Regions from separate parts of the Yersinia canariae genome, predicted to be linked through region 1. Evidence: predicted binding sites of a transcription regulator. Region 1 holds the regulator's gene; the other holds the start of a gene.

Region 1 (8,438 bases):
AATAATCCGTCAGGTTTCAAATTGCGTTTAACCACATCAAAGTAGGTGCGATAGTTTTTTGGCCCGACATGTTCGAACATTCCCACAGAGACAACGCGATCGAATTGCTCATTTAGATCACGATAATCCTGCAATAAAATAGTGACATCCAAGCCTTCACAACGTTTTTGCGCTAATTTTTGTTGTTCAGCTGAAATAGTTACACCGGTGACTGACACCCCGAAATGGCGGGCAGCATATGCGGCAAGCCCGCCCCAGCCACAACCTATATCAAGCAACTTCATGCCCGGCGCTAATTGCAGCTTCTCACCGATCATCTGCAATTTGTTTTCCTGAGCTTGCTCAAGTGTCGTCGCATCTTTCCAATAAGCGCAAGAATATTGCATATTCGGGTCGAGCATGAGGCTGAACAGATCATTACCCAGGTCGTAATGTTCTTTACCGACAATCCAGGCTCTTTTCTTTGACTGCAAATTGATAATACGGGCGGCAGCAATCCGTAAAACATCTTTGAAATGGTGTGGAAGTTGATTTTCTAAGCCAGCTCTGAGAACCCGCTGGAAGAAAATATCCAGCCGGTCACATTCCCACCAGCCATCCATATAACTTTCACCTAATGCCAAAGATCCTTCTTGTAATACCCGCTTAAAGAAGTCTGGGTTATTAACTTTAATGTCGAAGGGGCGTGAGCCATTGATTTCAATATCAGCCCGGCTCAGCATTTCTTGAACAATGCGGAACCACGGATTTTCTTGAATACTCTGGTCTTCTATACAGGATGAACTCATAGCTTCTCCATCACTTTCTTCTGACTTATGACCCGCGCAATTCACTTTTACACGCGAATACATACCAATAAAGTTGGTGTCTGGTATCCATTACGGATATACCCTTTGTACTTGAAGTTGCAGCGGTATTTGCGGCTCTCACCATCCGAATCACTTGCTTATGCAAGCTATCGGATTGATGAACCTCACCAGAGGCCCACCCAAAGAGCCAATTCAAGCGCCGTTCAAAAGGGTTTGTAACCCACTTGTTATTCGCTTACTGCCTGGCTGCAACCTCAATGACTTTGAGTAAAAGAGGAAGATTAAGAAGAAACCCTAATTTAGGGTGACTCATCCATAAGAGTAAATGTGACGCAATCCACGCGCTCAGAAAGTGCTTAAGATAATGCTTTTTTTTAATGATATTCTAATCGGTTTTATCGAGTATAGGCTTGCCGGGATGCTTTCTCAATAATAAATCGCCCCCGGCCTCGATGTTCCTTAGTGACTATTTCTATTGAGAATTATGACTCCGCGCAATTATAGTCAGCACTGTTAGTATGGCTTTTTTCTTTCTTTAACGCGTAGCAATGGATGCCATAACCCAATGCAGCCAAAACGACCGTCGATAGCATCACGGTGACGGTAGCCAGTAAGGGCTGGCTGATATAGGCCGAAACCAACATGCTGGCAATAAAACACAAGCCCAGTTGCAGCGTATTTTGCAAGGCGGCCGCTTTGCCCGTATTGGCCGGAAAGGGCATTAATGCATTTGCTACGATAATAGGGTAGCAGGCACCATTCACCAGCGCCATTAAGCAGAATGGAATAAGTAAGGTAATCAGTGTAGGCGTGGTCAACGTTGCGATCAGATAGAGCGCAATCATGCTGAGAGCATAACCGGCTAACAACCACGGTAGCAGGGTGTTGCCTTTCATTCGGCTCAGTGCTGCGCGGCAACTAAATCCCCCCAACAGGAAAGCTAATGTCTGTGGAACATAACTCAAGCCAATGACATTCGGGCTATATCCCATATCACCTAAAATAAACGGAGATCCGGTTAGCCAGGCGAAAAATCCTGCGCTGCATGCAGCAAACATCATCACGTTGCCGCTGAAAGTCGGGAATTTGAGCAACTGCCAGAAACTAAGGGCAGTTTTGCTGTTAGTTGCGCTGTCTGACGCGGTCTTTTTCCGCTCTTTAAGCAATGCAGTCGGGATAAGCAATAGCAATGTGGTTATCAATAAAACTACAAAAATTGACCGCCAACTGAAGTGGTTTAATAACCACGCGCCCAGTAATGGGGCCAGCGCCGGGGATAGCGCCACTAATGGCATAATGGTCGCAAACACCCGGTTGGCCTTGCCGTCACGATAGCGATCTACGACCAATGCTTGCCAGCTCACGGCGGCAGAACAGACACCAATTGCTTGAATAAAACGCAGAACCAGTAATTGTGTTGCCGTTTCAACCCATAAAATCCCCAGACAGCCAATGGCAAATAAACTCAACCCTGCTAACAACACGGGTTTACGGCCTAATTTATCAGAAACTGGCCCCCAGACGAGCTGGGCGATAGCGAAACCGGCGAGAAAAATGCTGAGACTGGCACTGATAAAACCGGCGGAGGTTTGCAGTTCTTGCTGCATGGCGCCAAAGGCGGGCAAATACATATCGGTCGCCAGGTAGCCCAACATGCTCAAACCGGCGAGATAGAACATGAAACTTGAAGACGTTTTCATTCTTTATTTCTCTTTATATCCTATGTCCTTGAAACCGCAGGGGATAGCTCTGCTCGTTATTCGGCTCGCCCTCGAGCCTTAGCTCCACGAGATCGCGGCAAGCCGTGCGCCAATCTGCGCGTCACTGATTGGCATGCAATCAACTGATTTATATCAGTTAATTTTATTTAATAAGCTTGCTATCTATCTGCTGCCTCAATGACTTTGGCTAAATTATAATTTTGCAGGCAAAAATTTTGTCATTGAAATTAATGGCGGGGGGCATTCTATCCGGCGAGATATTCTGTTGTGAAACGGTAATATTTGCGACATGCTATCAAAAAAATTGATATCAATTATTTCGTGTGCGTGAGGCGAAAAATCATGTGGTCAGAATATTCATTGGATGTGGTGGATGCAGTTGCGCGTACAGGAAGTTTCAGCGCAGCCGCACAAGAATTGCACCGAGTGCCGTCTGCGGTCAGTTATACCGTGCGCCAATTAGAGGAATGGTTGGCTGTGCCCTTATTTACGCGGCGTCATCGGGACGTAGAATTGACTGAAGCGGGCCGGGTTTTTATCAAGGAAGCCCGAGATGTTATCAAAAAAATGAATAGCACACGCCGCCAGTGTCAGCAAGTCGCGAATGGTTGGCGCGGGCAATTAAATATCGTGGTCGATAAAATCGTCAAACCACAACGTAGCCGTCGTTTAGTGCAGGATTTTTATCGCCATTTCCCCGATATCGAACTGCGAGTGCGTTATGAGGTGTTTAATGGTGTCTGGGATGCGCTGGTGGATGGGCAGGCTGATATGGCGATTGGTGCAACTCGCGCTATTCCTGTTGGTGGGCGGTTTGTCTTTCGCGACATGGGTTTCTTGACCTGGCTTTGTGTGGTGAGTGTTAATCACCCCTTAGCCCATTTAACCGGGCCGCTTAATGATGACCAGCTGCGGCCTTATCCCTCATTGTGCCTGGAAGATACGGCGCGAAATTTGCCGAAACGAGATACTTGGACATTAGATAACCAACAGCGATTGGTCGCACCGGATTGGGCGACGGGAATCGACTGTTTGTGTGAAGGGTTATGTATCGGAATGGTTCCTGCGCATATGGTATCTCCATTGATTCAACAAGGGAAATTGGCGGTATTAACACTGACAGAACCCCTGCCTGACAGCCCGTGTTGCTTGACGTGGGATCAGAATAATCACTCACCGGCCTTAGCATGGATGCTGGCGTATTTGGGTGACAGTGTCACGCTAAATAATGAGTGGTTAAAAGATGATAATGATGTCACGTAGGGCGGCGGGCAGCAGGATTAGCTGCCGGTAGCATGCGGCGCTACCGGCATAGGCAAGATTAACGGCGATAATCGCGGAATGGGCCATCAGCAACAGACCGGCGCTCAACCAACTTAGGATGCACTTCAATTGTTTGCGGGTCTTCGCGTTTACTGATAATACGGTCGAGCAACATGGCAAAAGCGGTTTCGCCCAATCTCTCTTTTGGCTGATGAATTGTGGTCAGCGCAGGTGAGAAATACCGGGCATTACGGACATTGTCATAGCCAATCACCGAAATATCTTGTGGCACCCGCAGGCCCAACTCATCCGCAGCACATATTGCGCCCATGGCCATAATATCGCCGCCACAGAACACCGCGGTCGGGCGATGTTTTTGTGTCAGAATTTGGTGCATGGCCTTATAACCGGATTCGGGTTCAAAATCGCCCTGAACCACCCACTCATCACGTAATTCGATATTGGCTTCCTCTAGTGCTTTCAGGAAGCCCTGATGGCGACCACCGCCAGTATTACGGGATAATTGGCCAGGAATAGCGCCAATATCTCGATGACCGCGCTCAATAAGATAACGGCCGGCTAAATAGCCGCCTTCAAAAGCATTATCAATAATCGAGTCGGTAAAATCACCGCGAGCAGTACCCCAGTCCATCACAACCATGGGGATATTGCGATAATCTTCTAACATTCCCAGTAATTGCTCAGGATATTCAGAACACATCACCAATAATCCATCGACACGTTTTTGCGCCAGCATGGCCAGATAGGCTTTTTGTTTATCCAGATTATTATGTGAATTACATAAAATCAGGGTGTAACCTTTGCTATAACAGCTATTTTCAACTGCTTCGATCACCTCAGCGAAATAGGGCGCTTCACTGGATGTTGCCAACAAGCCAATTGATTTCGTGTGATTCACTTTCAAGCTACGGGCCACAGCACTGGGCGAATAATGCAGCTCTTTAATGGCCGCCCACACTGCGGCCTTAGTATTTTCGGCGACGAAACGAGTTTTATTGATAACGTGCGAAACGGTGGTGGTAGACACACCCGCGTGTTTGGCCACATCTTTAATCGTTGCCATAAAAAGAATGACTCCTAAGCTCACCTGTTACAACAGGTCAGTATTATGTTAATCGTTTGCCTGCATGACTCGAACACCGCTCAGACAGAAACACAATAGTGGGCTGGAGAGCGAAGTCAGATGGTCGTCTGAGAGTATTTATTGGACGTTATTAGTCGGCATACAGTTATGAACTGCGAATTTTGGCTGATCTGGAGGAAAAGTGGAAGAGGTAATCAATGTTATAAAGTGCGTAATGAGCACAAGATTTTTTTTCTTAACTGTGGGAAAATAATTTAACGCACTAATTATGTGCCTTTACCCTACTATACTCTCAATAATGCGGGTAGCAGGAAGGTGGCAAGCGGATGAATCTCGGTGAGTTTACTGTCGTAAATGATTCGGATGATTGCGCGTAGCCAACACCATTGCTACTGAAAGTATGATGAGTATAAAAATTAACCGGCTGAGGAGTTGTTATGGATACCAATCTGAAAATGTCGCTGATTACGACTGTTGGTGCGCTGGCAATGATTATTGCTTTTAGCTTCGTGGCGGTCATGAATTAATTAAACCGCTTGCCGGTGTGAAGTGATAAGTAGGGCGGTTAATCCGCCCTTAATTATGTCTAGAGAAATACCCGCCATCTTTCAAAATACAGGGTTGCTGGTCGCCTCACTCACCCAACTCATTGTGTTATTTCAATTCCTTGGGCTTATTTTATAACCACCTATCTGCAACTTGAAATCTATTGGGTATCACGTCAACACGATTGACTATTTCTTTTGCTGAATTAGGCTAAATTTTTCTCAACGAAAGACCAATTCACCAGCGCCCAGAAGTTCTCCAGATATTTTGGTCGCGCATTACGGTAATCAATATAGTAAGCGTGTTCCCATACATCTACAGTCAACAGCGGCTTATCTTGGGTCGTCAGCGGTGTGGCGGCATTGGATGTACTGACAATAGCCAGAGTGCCATCCGCTTTTTTGACCAGCCACGTCCAGCCCGCACCAAAGTTTTTCACTGCTGCATCAGTAAATTGCGCTTTAAATTCAGCGAAAGAACCGAAGGATTTATTAATGGCCTCGGCGACTTTGCCTGTTGGCTCGCCACCACCATTAGGTGACAAACAGTGCCAATAAAAGGTGTGATTCCAGACTTGAGCTGCATTATTAAAGATGCCGCCGCTGGAGGTTTTGACAATCTCTTCCAGGCTTTTACCGGCAAACTCGGTATCTTTAATCAGATTATTGAGGTTGACCACATAGGTGTTGTGGTGCTTGCCGTAATGGTATTCCAGCGTTTCAGCAGAAATGTGCGGTTCCAGTGCATTTTGTGCATAAGGTAATGCCGGTAATTCAAAAGACATAGCTCTCTCCTTTCGGGGTTGCTCAGGGTGTTTGCTCCTCAAATCCGATCATTAGCAATCGCTAAGAAGGGTGAGGGGCGGTTAAAATCGTAATTGTTGTATTTTTGTTGTGGGTATTAATCTTAACAACTTTCTACAGGAATGACAGATATAACCATACAGTTTGATGGGGAATGGCTGAAGGTTAGACACTGAAATAATGTCATTGAAGGGCCGCGCACCCAATAGGCCACTGGGTGCGGATTGCGAGATTAGCGGATGGTTTTTGGTGTCACGACGCGACGAGCGCCGACATAATGATCTTGCCAATAGTCATTATTGAGCATACTGATGCGAATTTCTTCCCCGGTTCGTGGGGACTGAATAAATTTACCATTGCCTAAATAAACCCCGACATGATCAGCAACACCGCGGTTGGCTATATTGAAGAATACTAAATCACCACTTTCTAATTCAGCCCGTTTTACCGGAGCGGCATCACGTAAATGATACATTTCATTCGCTGTACGTGGCATTTTTATTCTGATGACATCTTTATAGGCATAATAAATAAGCCCGCTGCAGTCAAAACCTGTATTAGGCGAGGTGCCGCCCCAACGATAAGGTTTGCCGACTTGCTTCATCAGTTTACTCATTGCGGTCTGTTTGGCGTGCTGGTAGCGTTTTTTATGTGCAGGAGTGAGCTTTATTTTATTATTTGCCGCTAATTCGGTATCAGCTTTACCTTGGGCCTTATTTCGGTGACGGCCATAAGCGACTTTTTCTGTTTTGCTCACGGCGGCTTTTTTATTAGCCGCCGTTTTAATAGGAGATGTTTTATTCGCCACCGTTTTATTGTTATTTAATTTCTTATTGGCGGGTTTACTAACTTCTTGCGCTTTCTTCTTAATGGTTTTGCTGGCTGTGGCGGCTGTTTTTTTCTTATCGCTGTTGGTCGTTGTTTTATTTGCGCTGTTTTTACTGGCGGTTTTATTGTTATCAACTTTAGTTTTTTTGATGTTTTTATCAGCTTTACGTTTTTTACGATCATCAGGGCTGGCCTGACTGATTTGACCTTTTTTTTGCTCAGCCGAGACGTGAGCCTGCGGCGACGCATGCGCGAGGTTTAGAAATAGCTGGGTAAACAGCAGCACAAACAGCGTAAGTATTAAACGCATAATAACGCTACCAACCTTAGCCCTGAAATGAATATGAAGAGTTACAGTATTGCCGAAACTCACGATATAAAAAAGCACAGAGATACAGGATTCTAGTCGATATTGTGAGAAAACGTTAATGGCGTCGCAATTGTCGATTTTTCACACGGCCTCTGGCCTTAAATCAACCATACGTCAACGGGTTAACCCGCCGGTATTTTTGGTATCTCACAATGAAGATAATAATGAAGTGAGGGGATCAAAAATGTTATTCTAAATGCACATATTTGTAGCTGGCACTATAACTATTCACTGGCAGCATAAAGCCCCTGCAAAAGATGGCGTTTTATTCTAGCCGTGACAGTCGCTACAATAGGCCGGACGCAATAATAAAATAGCCCTAATGGATAGGTTCTAAGTATTGTAGCCACAAAATGGCTTGAGGAAGCAAGAAATGACGACGATTGATAAAATTCAGCGCCAGATAGCAGAAAACCCAATCCTGCTTTACATGAAGGGCTCACCTAAGCTGCCAAACTGTGGTTTCTCTGCTCAGGCTGTGCAGGCGCTATCAGCTTGTGGTGAACGCTTTGCTTATGTTGATATTCTGCAAAACCCAGATATTCGTGCTGAGCTGCCAAAATATGCTAATTGGCCAACATTCCCTCAGCTATGGGTTGATGGTGAGTTGGTCGGCGGTTGCGACATCCTGATGGAAATGTATCAGCGTGGTGAGTTGCAACAGCTGCTGAAAGAAACAGCCGATAAATACCGTGCGGAAGAAGAAAAACCCGCAGCAGAGTAATGTGCTGATTGGTCAGCACAACAAACAAAAGGTGGCTTTCAGGCCACCTTTTTTATCATGAAATCTCTATTTATTCTGGCACCATATTACTCTGACTCACCCGCCGGGACTGGCCAGCCGCCCAACTTTTTCCAGCGATTGACTAACTCACAGAATAATTTTGCTGTTTGCATTGTATCGTACAAAGCAGAATGCGCCTGGCTACTATCAAACGCAATACCTGCCGTCAGACAGGCTTTTGCCAACACAGTTTGCCCCAGAACTAGCCC
Region 2 (8,438 bases), 1.4 Mb from region 1:
ATTTCAAAACTGAAGCCAATATCATTCGTGCATTAAGCAAAATCATCGATAACGGCCATCTGCACAAAGGCGCGAAACCAGTGCACTGGTGTACGGACTGTGGTTCATCATTGGCTGAAGCTGAAGTCGAATATTATGACAAAACCTCACCTTCTATTGATGTGCGTTTTAACGCGGTTGATACGGCCGCCGTTGCCGCTAAATTTGATGTGTCGGCGGTTAATGGCCCGGTTTCACTGGTTATCTGGACGACCACTCCGTGGACCTTGCCGGCGAACCGCGCCATTTCACTGAATGCCGAATACATTTATCAGCTGGTGCAAGTGGAAGGTGAATGCTTGATTTTGGCCGCTGATTTGGTCGAAAGCGTGATGAAACGCGTCGGTATTACCGAATGGACGATATTGGGCAACTGTAAAGGTGCTGATCTCGAACTGTTGCGTTTCAGCCATCCGTTTATGGGCTTTGATGTTCCGGCGATTTTAGGTGACCACGTTACACTGGATGCCGGTACCGGCGCGGTTCATACCGCACCTGGTCATGGCCCGGATGACTTTGTTATTGGTCAAAAATACGGTTTGGAAGTTGCCAATCCGGTTGGCCCGAACGGCTGCTATCTGACGGGGACTTACCCAACGTTGGACGGCATGTTTGTGTTTAAAGCTAACGATGTGATTGTTGAGCTACTGCGTGAAAAAGGCGCATTGCTGAAAGTTGAAAAACTGGTCCACAGCTACCCATGCTGTTGGCGTCACAAAACACCAATTATCTTCCGTGCTACGCCGCAATGGTTCATTAGTATGGATCAAAAAGGCCTGCGTAAGCAGTCTCTGGAAGAGATCAAAGGCGTGCAGTGGATCCCGGATTGGGGCCAGGCGCGTATTGAGACTATGGTGGCAAACCGCCCAGACTGGTGCATTTCACGCCAACGTACTTGGGGTGTGCCAATGTCTCTGTTTGTCCATAAAGAGACTGAAATGCTTCATCCGCGCAGCACTGAGTTGATGGAAGAAGTTGCCAAACGTGTCGAGCAAGACGGTATTCAGGCGTGGTGGGATCTGGACCCTGCTGAAATTTTAGGTGCTGATGCCGCTGATTACGTCAAAGTGCCAGACACTCTGGACGTATGGTTTGACTCCGGTTCAACTCATTCGTCGGTGGTCGACGTCCGCCCAGAATTTGGTGGTCATAGCCCGGATATGTATCTGGAAGGTTCTGACCAACACCGCGGCTGGTTTATGTCTTCATTGATGATTTCTACCGCGATGAAGGGCAAAGCGCCTTATCGTCAGGTGCTGACTCATGGTTTCACCGTTGATGGTCAGGGGCGCAAAATGTCCAAATCCATCGGTAATACCATCAGCCCGCAAGATGTGATGAATAAACTGGGTGGCGACATCTTGCGTCTGTGGGTAGCATCTACCGATTACACGGGCGAAATTGCTGTTTCTGACGAAATTCTGAAACGCTCAGCTGACTCTTACCGCCGTATCCGAAATACTGCGCGCTTCTTGCTGGCTAACCTTAATGGCTTCGATCCTGCATTGCATCAGGTCGATCCAGAAAATATGGTCGTAGTAGACCGCTGGGCTGTGGGCCGCGCTCAAGCCGCGCAAGCCGAGATTATGGAAGCGTACGAAAATTACGATTTCCACTTGGTGGTGCAGCGCTTGATGCAGTTCTGTTCGGTTGAGATGGGGTCTTTCTACCTCGATATCATTAAAGACCGCCAGTACACCGCGAAAGGCGATAGCATAGCCCGCCGCAGCTGCCAAACTGCATTGTTCCATATTGCCGAAGCATTAGTTCGCTGGATGGCACCAATCATGTCATTCACCGCAGACGAAATCTGGAATCAACTGCCAGGCGAACGTCCGCAATATGTCTTCACTGAAGAGTGGTATGACGGTCTGTTTGGGTTGGCAGGCGATGAGAGTATGAACGATACTTTCTGGGCCGAGCTGTTGAAAGTCCGTGGCGAAGTGAACAAAGTCTTAGAGCAAGCGCGTAGCGACAAGCGTATTGGTGGTTCACTGGAGGCAGCCGTGACTCTGTTTGCTACTCCTGAACTGGCCGCTCGCCTAAATAGCCTGCAAGATGAGCTGCGTTTTGTATTGCTGACGTCAGCTGCGAAAGTTGCAGATTATGCCGACGCGGGTGATGACGCACAGCAAAGTGAGCTGATTTCTGGGCTGAAGATTACCTTTAATAAAGCTGATGGTGAGAAGTGTCCGCGTTGCTGGCATTACACACAAGACATTGGTTTGGTAGCGGAACATGCTGAACTGTGCGGCCGCTGTGTCACTAACGTTGCCGGAGACGGTGAAGAGCGTAAGTACGCCTGATGAGTAAACCTATTTGTTCGACCGGATTGCGCTGGTTATGGCTGGCTGTGCTGGTGGTGATTGTGGATCTCGGGAGCAAACAGTGGGTTATGGCCCACTTTGCCCTGTACGAGTCCGTGCCACTGATTCCTTTTTTCAACCTGACCTATGCGCAGAATTTTGGCGCGGCATTTAGCTTTCTTGCCGATAAAAGTGGCTGGCAGCGTTGGTTCTTTGCAGGGATAGCTATCGGTATTTCAGTTCTATTGATGGTGCTGATGTATCGGTCTACTGCCAAGCAACGTCTGCTAAATTGCGCTTATGCTCTGATTATCGGTGGGGCATTAGGTAACTTATTTGATCGTATGGTGCATGGCGCGGTGATCGACTTTATCGATTTTCACGTCAACAACTGGCATTTCCCGACATTCAACATCGCCGATACAGCCATCTGTATCGGTGCTGCGCTGGTGATATTTGAAGGCTTTTTAAGTCCGGCTGAAAAAACGGCAATGCATAAAGGTGAGTGATATGTCAGAACATGTACAAGGCCATCAAGTACAAGACTATTTTGTACAAGAGAGTAGTGCTGTATTGGTGCATTTCACTTTGAAACTGGAGGATGGCTCAACAGCTGAGTCTACCCATATTCATGGGAAACCTGCGCTATTCCGGTTAGGTGATAACAGCCTTTCCGATGCGCTGGAGCAACAGTTGATAGGCCTGAAAGTGGGTGATAAACACACTTTTACCTTGCAGCCTGAAGATGCATTTGGCTTGGAAAGTCCTGATTTGATTCAGTACTTCACTCAGCGCGATTTTGCTCAAACCGGTGTACCGGATGCGGGCACGATTATGCTGTTTACCACCCGTGATGGCAGTGAAATGCCGGGCGTGGTGCGCGAAGTGGCAGAAGAGTCCATTACTGTTGATTTTAATCACCCGTTGGCTGGGCATATCGTCAGCTTTGATATTGAAGTGCTGGAGATTGACCCCCAACAGGAGGCTCCGCATGCAGATATTGCTGGCTAATCCACGCGGCTTTTGTGCCGGAGTTGATCGGGCTATCAGTATTGTTGAACGCGCGATCGAGATGTATGGTGCGCCAATCTATGTGCGCCATGAAGTGGTGCACAACCGCTATGTGGTTGAGAGTCTGCGGGAACGCGGCGCTATTTTTATCGAGGATATCTCTGAGGTGCCGGATGGCTCCATTTTGATTTTCTCGGCCCATGGCGTGTCACAAGCTGTTCGTGCAGAAGCCCGCGCGCGCGAGTTGACGATGTTGTTTGATGCCACGTGCCCATTGGTTACCAAAGTCCATATGGAAGTTGCTCGTGCCAGTCGTAAAGGGAAAGAAGCCATCCTGATAGGCCATGCCGGCCATCCGGAAGTGGAAGGCACCATGGGGCAATACAATAATCCCAAAGGGGGTATGTATTTGGTCGAGTCACCTGATGATGTTTGGAAACTGAATGTTAAAGACGAGAATAATCTCTGTTTTATGACTCAGACCACTTTGTCAGTTGATGATACTGCCGCAGTGATTGACGCTTTACACAAACGGTTCCCGAAGATTATCGGCCCACGTAAAGATGATATTTGCTATGCCACAACCAACCGGCAAGAAGCGGTAAGGAATTTGGCAAATGATGCTGATGTTGTCTTGGTGGTTGGCTCGAAAAACTCATCCAACTCGAACCGCTTGGCTGAACTTGCACAGAGAATGGGGACATCGGCTTATCTAATTGATTCTGCGGCTGATATCCAAGAGTCATGGCTAGAAAATGCGGAGTGCATTGGCGTCACTGCTGGTGCCTCTGCACCGGATATTCTGGTGCAGCAAGTGATTGCTCGCTTGCAAGCCCTCGGCGCGGGTGGGTCTATAGAACTGCGTGGCCGTGAAGAAAGTATCGTTTTTGAAGTTCCCAAAGAATTACGTGTTGAGGTTAAGCAGATCGATTGATCTCCGGCACCTATTCGTAACTCTATTAAGCAGCCCTAAGTGGCTGCTTTTTTTACGGATATATCTCGCCAGCACTGCATGAATATGCGAAATATCCACAGGATGCCAGATGAAGTGTTACCGAGTATTTTACCCTAAATAATTAAGTGGTTTCACTGATGAAAATGGGCGTATATCATTTTTTTCTAATACAAATTAAATAGGCTGGCAGAGTCCATGGCGGACGGCTAATCTGAACCCTTGTCAGGGTAGATGACACAATATTGGGAGAACTAATGACTGATTCAACAATTCGTATTGCCGTTGTCGGCGCGGGCGGCCGTATGGGCCGGCAGCTTATCCAGGCAATTACACAGACCAAAGGTGTTGTGCTGGGGGCTGCTGTTGAGCGCGTGGGTTCCACGTTAGTGGGAAGTGATGCCGGTGAACTGGCCGGAACGGGGTTGCTAAATATCACAGTCAGTGATGACTTATCCAAAGTAACTGATCATTTTGATGTGTTGATCGACTTTACTCGCCCAGAGGGCACATTGGAACATTTAGCTATTTGCCGCAAACATCGTAAAGCCATGGTTATTGGTACCACGGGTTTTGATGATGCTGGCAAAGCCGCTATCAGTGCCGCCGCATCGGATATTGGCATTGTGTTCGCCGCTAACTTCAGTGTTGGGGTCAATGTGGTGCTTAAGTTGCTGGAGAAGGCCGCCAAAGTAATGGGTGATTACACTGATATTGAAATTATTGAAGCCCATCATCGCTATAAAGTTGATGCGCCATCCGGGACGGCATTGGCGATGGGCGAGGCGATAGCGGAATCTTTGGGTCGGTCACTGAAAGATTGTGCCGTTTATAGCCGCGAAGGCCACACCGGAGAACGCCAACCGGGCACTATCGGTTTCGCCACTGTGCGCGCAGGCGATATTGTCGGGGAGCATACGGCGATGTTCGCTGATATTGGCGAGCGAGTTGAAATTACGCACAAAGCCACCAGTCGCATGACTTTTGCCAATGGGGCAGTTAAATCTGCTATATGGCTCTCTGACCGCGATAATGGGTTGTTTGATATGCGCGATGTATTGAATTTGAATGAACTTTAAAGGTGTAAAGCACAACCCGTGATGTGGTTGTTTTTATCATAATCATATGATAACAGGACAATATTTTATTGTCCTTTTTTATTAAAATGATAAATAACACGTTTGATCGACATTTTTTATTTTATTGCCAGTTTTGTGATGTTTTGTCTCTATTTTTGGTCTTTTATTCTCTCCGCTATGTATCAGAACTCATTTTCATCACGCCAGAACGATTTTTTTCAGTCACGCACTCTCGCAACCGTTTACTATGTTAAGTTAGCATGTGTTTTTACCGCTATAATCCGCTCATTTTAATGAAAACGGTAAAAAACAGAGAAAAAATGGCACTTTGGCTAGACAAGAGCGTCACTCATCATTAAAATGCGCCCAATTTGCCAAAAATTAGCTTTGAGGGCGGTTTTTGCATTGATTTAGGTCGCTAGATATGAATTAATATGCAGATAATGTGACTGTTTATTCCTTGGAGGATGTTTTGATTAAGTCAGCGCTATTGGTTCTCGAAGACGGAACCCAATTTCACGGTCGGGCCATCGGGGCAGAGGGTACGGCAGTGGGGGAAGTGGTCTTCAATACGTCGATGACCGGTTATCAAGAAATCCTCACTGATCCTTCCTACTCCCGCCAGATCGTCACTCTTACTTATCCTCATATCGGCAATGTCGGCACCAATGCCTCCGATGAAGAATCCTCCGCAGTACACGCCCAAGGTCTTGTTATTCGCGACCTGCCACTGATTGCCAGTAACTACCGTAATGAAGAAGGCTTAGCTGAGTATCTCAAACGCCATAATATTGTCGCGATTGCGGATATCGATACGCGTAAGTTGACACGGTTACTGCGCGAGAAAGGCGCTCAAAACGGCTGCATTATTGTGGGTGATTTGTCTGATGCTGCATTGGCGCTGGAAAAAGCAAAAGCATTCCCGGGATTAAAAGGGATGGATTTGGCCAAAGAAGTGACCACCAAAGAGGCTTACCACTGGTTGCAAGGCAGTTGGACTCTGGAAGGGGACTTACCTGCGGCGAAGCAACCTGAAGACTTACCATTCCATGTTGTTGCTTATGACTACGGTGTAAAGCGCAATATTCTGCGCATGCTGGTTGACAGAGGTTGCCGTCTGACTGTTGTACCGGCACAGACCCCGGCGGAAGATGTTCTGAAGTTAAATCCTGATGGTATTTTCTTGTCCAACGGCCCTGGGGACCCTGAGCCATGTGATTATGCTATCGCGGCGATTAAACGCTTCCTGGACACCGACATTCCGGTATTTGGTATCTGTCTAGGTCACCAATTGCTGGCACTGGCGAGCGGCGCAAAAACGGTAAAAATGAAGTTCGGCCACCATGGTGGCAACCATCCGGTAAAAGACTTGGATGCCAATTGCGTGATGATCACCGCGCAGAACCACGGTTTTGCGGTTGATGAAACTTCATTGCCCTCTAACCTGCGTACCACACACGTTTCTTTATTCGATGGTTCCTTACAAGGGATTCACCGTACCGATAAAGCAGCTTTCAGTTTCCAGGGTCACCCTGAAGCCAGCCCTGGGCCGCATGATGCCGCCCCGCTGTTTGATCACTTTATCGAGCTGATTGAAGCTTATCGCGCGACCGCTAGCCACACCAATAAATAATCAGGAGCGAATACCATGCCAAAACGTACAGATATAAAAAGCATCCTGATTTTGGGCGCAGGCCCAATTGTTATCGGCCAGGCTTGTGAGTTTGACTATTCCGGTGCCCAGGCTTGTAAGGCACTGCGTGAAGAGGGTTACCGCGTTATTCTGGTGAACTCTAACCCCGCGACTATCATGACTGACCCAGAGATGGCAGATGCGACTTATATCGAGCCGATTCACTGGGAAGTGGTGCGCAAAATCATTGAAAAAGAGCGCCCAGATGCAGTATTGCCAACCATGGGCGGCCAAACTGCGCTGAACTGCGCATTAGAATTGGAACGTCAGGGGGTTTTGGCTGAGTTCGGTGTCACCATGATTGGTGCAACCGCTGATGCCATTGACAAAGCCGAAGACCGCCGTCGCTTTGATATCGCGATGAAGAAAATTGGCCTGGATACCGCCCGTTCGGGTATCGCACATAATATGGAAGAAGCGCTGGCTGTTGCGGCTGATGTCGGCTTCCCGTGCATTATCCGCCCATCCTTTACCATGGGTGGCACTGGCGGCGGTATCGCGTATAACCGCGAAGAGTTTGAAGAAATCTGCGAGCGCGGCCTGGATTTATCGCCAACCAAAGAATTGCTTATCGATGAGTCACTGATTGGTTGGAAAGAGTATGAAATGGAAGTTGTCCGCGATAAAAACGACAACTGCATCATTGTCTGCTCTATCGAGAATTTCGATGCCATGGGCATCCATACCGGTGACTCCATTACCGTTGCCCCGGCGCAGACCCTGACTGACAAAGAATACCAAATCATGCGTAATGCCTCGATGGCAGTATTGCGTGAAATCGGTGTAGAAACCGGTGGTTCCAACGTGCAATTCTCGGTTAACCCGAAAAACGGCCGTTTGATCGTGATTGAAATGAACCCACGTGTATCCCGCTCTTCTGCTCTGGCGTCTAAAGCTACCGGCTTCCCGATTGCCAAGATTGCGGCCAAGTTAGCGGTGGGTTATACGCTGGATGAGTTGATGAATGACATCACCGGCGGCCGCACTCCGGCTTCCTTCGAGCCATCCATTGACTATGTGGTCACCAAAATCCCACGTTTTAACTTCGAAAAATTTGCCGGTAGCAATGACCGCCTGACAACTCAGATGAAATCTGTCGGTGAAGTGATGGCTATTGGCCGCACTCAGCAAGAGTCATTGCAAAAAGCACTGCGCGGTCTGGAAGTTGGCGTGACGGGTTTTGATCCTAAAGTCAGCCTCGATGATCCTGAAGCGCTGACCAAAATTCGCCGCGAATTGAAAGAAGCTGGTTCTGATCGTATCTGGTATATCGCTGATGCATTCCGTGCCGGTATGTCGGTTGATGGCGTCTTTAATCTGACCAACGTTGACCGCTGGTTCCTAGTGCAGATTGAAGA

The links. The regulator PurR, encoded in region 1, represses purine synthesis genes. The targets are predictions, from matches to a motif close to CANGCAAACGTTTGCNTG.
Region 2: a site for PurR is predicted at 5,619-5,636, ahead of carA (glutamine-hydrolyzing carbamoyl-phosphate synthase small subunit). Genes of this name have one in related genera too.

Annotation. Positions count from the first base shown of each region.
Region 1 is NZ_CP043727.1:2,185,303-2,193,740, forward strand. It holds gene cfa (cyclopropane fatty acyl phospholipid synthase) at 1-788, opposite strand, end outside; gene punC (purine nucleoside transporter PunC) at 1,292-2,509, opposite strand; gene punR (DNA-binding transcriptional activator PunR) at 2,873-3,793, shown strand; gene purR (HTH-type transcriptional repressor PurR) at 3,852-4,877, opposite strand; gene cydH (cytochrome bd-I oxidase subunit CydH) at 5,336-5,425, shown strand; gene sodB (superoxide dismutase [Fe]) at 5,650-6,228, opposite strand; gene F0T03_RS10140 (C40 family peptidase) at 6,480-7,385, opposite strand; gene F0T03_RS10145 (Grx4 family monothiol glutaredoxin) at 7,819-8,169, shown strand; gene rnt (ribonuclease T) at 8,256-8,438, opposite strand, start outside.
Region 2 is NZ_CP043727.1:768,493-776,930, forward strand. It holds gene ileS (isoleucine--tRNA ligase) at 1-2,345, shown strand, start outside; gene lspA (signal peptidase II) at 2,345-2,854, shown strand; gene fkpB (FKBP-type peptidyl-prolyl cis-trans isomerase) at 2,856-3,356, shown strand; gene ispH (4-hydroxy-3-methylbut-2-enyl diphosphate reductase) at 3,337-4,290, shown strand; gene dapB (4-hydroxy-tetrahydrodipicolinate reductase) at 4,566-5,387, shown strand; gene carA (glutamine-hydrolyzing carbamoyl-phosphate synthase small subunit) at 5,860-7,020, shown strand; gene carB (carbamoyl-phosphate synthase large subunit) at 7,036-8,438, shown strand, end outside.